2 regions of the Bartonella sp. AD328YNZD genome follow, and region 2 is predicted to be linked to the other one. Evidence: predicted binding sites of a transcription regulator. Region 2 holds the regulator's gene; the other holds the start of a gene.
The links. Region 2 encodes HrcA, which represses chaperone genes, less so after heat shock. Its sites were predicted from a motif close to GTTAGCACTCNCNNNNNGNGAGTGCTAAC; they were not measured.
Positions count from the first base shown of each region.

Region 1 (2,210 bases), on a different contig from region 2:
CCCACTTTTTCCATAGCATCAGCGATCATTTTACCGATTTCAGCAGCGCCATTAGCGGAAATTGTTCCCACCTGTGCAATTTCTGCTGAAGTTTGGATTTTTTTTGCTTTTTTGAAGAGGTTTGCCACCACTTCTTCAACAGCAGCATCAATCCCACGTTTAAGATCCATTGGGTTCATGCCCGCCGCAACAGCTTTAACACCTTCTTGCACAATAGCTTGTCCTAAAACAGTTGCTGTTGTTGTTCCATCACCAGCGATATCATTGGTTTTAGAAGCAACTTCGCGCAACATTTGTGCACCCATATTTTCGAACTTATCTTCCAGTTCGATTTCCTTTGCAACGGATACACCATCTTTTGTGATACGAGGCGCACCGAATGATTTATCAATCACCACATTGCGACCTTTAGGGCCGAGTGTCACCTTAACAGCATTAGCAAGGATGTCGACACCGCGCAACAAACGCTCACGCGCTTCACGGCCAAATTTGACTTCTTTAGCAGCCATTTAATTTCTCCTTGGAGTTTTCTCAAAATAGTACACAATGAAAAATTAAGCGCTTCAATTAGCCCATAATTCCCATAATGTCAGATTCTTTCATGATGAGGAGATCTTCCCCATTAATCTTGACTTCAGTTCCAGACCATTTTCCAAACAAAATACGGTCTCCTGTTTTGACTTCTAACGGCACGCGCTTTCCGTTATCATCGAGAGCGCCATTGCCAACAGCAATCACTTCGCCTTCTTGGGGTTTTTCTTTTGCTGTATCAGGGATGATAATCCCACCAGCCGTTTTATTTTCAGATTCAACCCGACGGACAACGACACGGTCGTGAAGTGGGCGGAATTGTATATTAGCCATGTTTTAAATCCTTAAAACTGAACATAATTGCATTAATCTTAAAAGTTCTTGCTAGCACTCTCAAGCTACGAGTGCTAGCATGTATTAGATATAAAATCGGCATCTCTCAATGTCAAGAATAGCCATAAAAATAATTTCTCTAAATGAAGCTTCAAAGTCTTGCCTCTTATTGCACTTTCGCGTTATCTATCTTTTTTGAGAACCCGTGAACAAAAAAGGATCTTATCATGGTTGAAACACGTCAGGAAACGGATAGCTTTGGAACGATTTCGGTACGTCAAGATCGTTATTGGGGCGCACAAACTGAACGTTCTCTGCATAATTTTAATATTGGCAGTGAAAAGCAGCCTCTTGCCATCATCTATGCCTTAGTCCTTGTCAAAAAAGCAGCAGCGATTGTAAATATGGGCAAAGGAAAACTACCAGAAAATATTGGAAAAGCAATTATTGCCGCCGCTGATGAAGTGCTTGCCGGCGATTTTGATACGCATTTTCCACTGTCCGTCTGGCAAACAGGTTCTGGCACACAAAGCAATATGAATGTCAATGAAGTCATTGCTAATCGTGCTAGTAAGATTTTGGGAGGAAAACTTGGAAGCAAAAAACCAGTTCATCCCAATGACCATGTCAATATGAGCCAATCATCGAACGATTCCTTTCCCACGGCGCTTCACATTGCCACCACGTTGCAAACACGCCAACACTTACTGCCAATCCTTGAAGCTCTTATTGCGACATTAAAACAAAAAGAGCAAGAATTTGCAGATATCATTAAAATCGGCCGCACCCATACGCAAGATGCAACCCCTTTAACCTTAGGGCAAGAATTTTCAGGCTATCGTGCCGCATTAGAAGCCAATTTTCAGCGTATTAAAAATGCTCTAACCGATGTCCAAATGCTTGCTCAAGGTGGTACGGCTGTTGGCACAGGACTGAATGCACCCAAAGGTTTTGACGTTGCTTTTGCGCAAACAGTGAGCACTCTCACAGAAATAACGTTCCAAACTGCCCGCAATAAATTTGAAGCACTTGCCCATCATGGCGCCCTTGCGCATTTCCACGGGAGCTTGAATGCCTTAGCTGCTGATCTGTTTAAAATTGCCAATGACATTCGGTTTTTAGGCTCTGGTCCACGTTCCGGTTTAGGGGAACTCAGTCTTCCTGAAAATGAACCCGGATCTTCTATTATGCCCGGCAAAGTCAACCCCACGCAATGTGAAGCCTTAACCATGGTCGCATGCCAAGTTTTTGGTAATCACACCAGCGTAACCTTTGCCGCAAGCCAAGGACATTTTGAACTCAACGTTTATAAACCTGTTATTGGCTATAACGTTTTACAATCAATT
Region 1 is NZ_JBHIQG010000088.1:5,373-7,582, reverse strand. Features, by position in the region: partial or broken gene groEL (chaperonin GroEL) at 1-509, opposite strand, end outside; gene groES (co-chaperone GroES) at 568-864, opposite strand; gene fumC (class II fumarate hydratase) at 1,092-2,210, shown strand, end outside.
Region 1: the regulator HrcA is predicted to act here: its motif matches at 915-943, upstream of groES (co-chaperone GroES).

Region 2 (2,210 bases):
TGCATCTACCTCTAAGCCTGAATCATCAGAGAGGGCAGGAAGTCCTGTCTTTTTTGCTGCTGAAAAAGCTTTAATATAAGCATTTTCTTCAAATGTTTTTCCTGTTTCTTTTGGTTCTGGCAAGCCCATTTCTTTTGCCGATTGTATTATTAAACCGAAAGGCGTAATTAAAGTAGTGATTTCATGCAATTTTCCGGTGTTATGTGTAGCAATGACAAGTTTTTTATCTGCTATGCTTCTCATATAGATTTCTCCAAAAATGAAAGGGGAATTATTTTTGTGCTAAAAACCGGCTTAAATGCTCATACACACACATTCTGCTTGATTTTACATGATATGATTATTTTACATGTTTTATGATATTTTGTTCCAATAAAATTTTTTATCTTGTACGAAGATAACCTTGCAAAGATAGGAAAGACATGTCTTTTTTATGATAGCATTTTTATGGTAAATTTCCAATTTTCTGCTTGCTCTAAAGGGTAAAATTTTCTACTTACAGCGGTTTTTAATCAATCTAGATTCTTTTGACAAGTCCCTACAGCAGACCACTTTACAGATCAACTCTTATCTTAAATATTTCTCATACACTCTAACAAAAAATATTTCCTGCGTAATTTATCAAGCATCACTCTGAAAGGTAGCATTTTACAGCTCAATAGGATAATATGTTTTTATACTACTTTAGACTATTTGACCAAACCTTGGCAAAACTTATATAAGAGATGAGGATTTTAAAAATAGTGAAACAATTGTGATGAAACACAAAACTATTGATAATGAACTAAAATATCTTGATGAGCGTTCGCGTGATATTTTTCGCCATATTGTTGAAGCTTATCTTAATGATGGGGAACCTGTAGGGTCACGTAATCTTTCGCGGCTTTTGCAACAGACATTATCACCTGCAACGATTCGTAACGTGATGAGTGATCTTGAACATCTCGGTTTGATTTATGCACCACATGTTTCTGCGGGTCGAATGCCAACACAATCAGGTTTACGCTTTTTTGTTGATGCATTTATGGAAGCGGGTGATTTGCCAAACGAAGAGCGAGAAAATATTGAAATGCAAGTCAAAGAGGCTGGTCATGCACAATCGGTTGAACATTTTCTTGTTCAAGCAAGCCGAGTTCTTTCAGATCTATCACGTGGGGCAGGGCTTGTTTTAGCAACGAAACAAGAAGGAACATTGAAACATATTGAATTTGTGCGCCTTGATAGGGAGAACGCTCTTGCCGTTTTGGTGACTCAACAAGGTGAAGTTGAAAATCGTATTGTTCATTTACCAGAAGGGGTTACTCATGCACAATTGACGGAAGCAACGAATTTTCTCAATGCCCATATCCAAGGGCGCACACTAAGTGAAGCTAAAGGGGAAATTGCCCGCTTATGTGCAGAAACACGGGCTGCACTTGATGATTTATCGCATCATCTTGTTGAAACGGGATTAGCTCTTTGGGGAGGAGAAGATGCTGATCATAAAATACACCTCATTGTTCGCGGGCGTAGCAATTTGCTTGAAGATGTAAAAGCAGAAGAAGATTTAGAACGGTTGCGCCATTTGTTTGATGATCTTGAAACGCGTGAGAGTATGGCACAGCTTCTCGATTTAACGGATGAAGGTTCTGGGGTTAGAATTTTTATTGGTTCAGAAAATAAGTTATTTTCACTTTCTGGTTCTTCTTTAGTTGTAGCACCTTATCGTGATTCACAACAAAGAGTCATTGGTGCTTTAGGTGTTATTGGTCCTACACGGCTTAATTATGCAAGGATCGTGCCCATGGTTGATTATACAGCTCAACTTGTGTCACAGTTATTGCGTTAAAACGGTGCAAGTAAGTATTTGTACTATAAAAGCTCATTGTATTATATACATCGATACCCCTTGATTTTTGTCTGTAGAATTTCGATATCGAGAATAACGAATCTTATGAAGGAATAAAATTTTTATGTCTGATGAAAAAAACAAATTTACTGACGCTTCATTTGAAAATTGTGATTTAAAAAATCCAGCTGATCGTAATACACTTAAACAGGCAGCCGATGAATTTTTAAAAACACATAAAACAGAGGAACACGAAGTCGTTGAAACAGAAAGCAATGAGGTTAGTGATCTTTTAGCGTCTTTGCAGGATGAAAATAAAGAATTGAAAAATCAACTTTTACGTCTTGTTGCAGATATGGAAAATCTTCGACGCCGTACTATG
Region 2 is NZ_JBHIQG010000050.1:2,403-4,612, reverse strand. Features, by position in the region: gene rdgB (RdgB/HAM1 family non-canonical purine NTP pyrophosphatase) at 1-243, opposite strand, end outside; gene hrcA (heat-inducible transcriptional repressor HrcA) at 758-1,828, shown strand; gene grpE (nucleotide exchange factor GrpE) at 1,953-2,210, shown strand, end outside.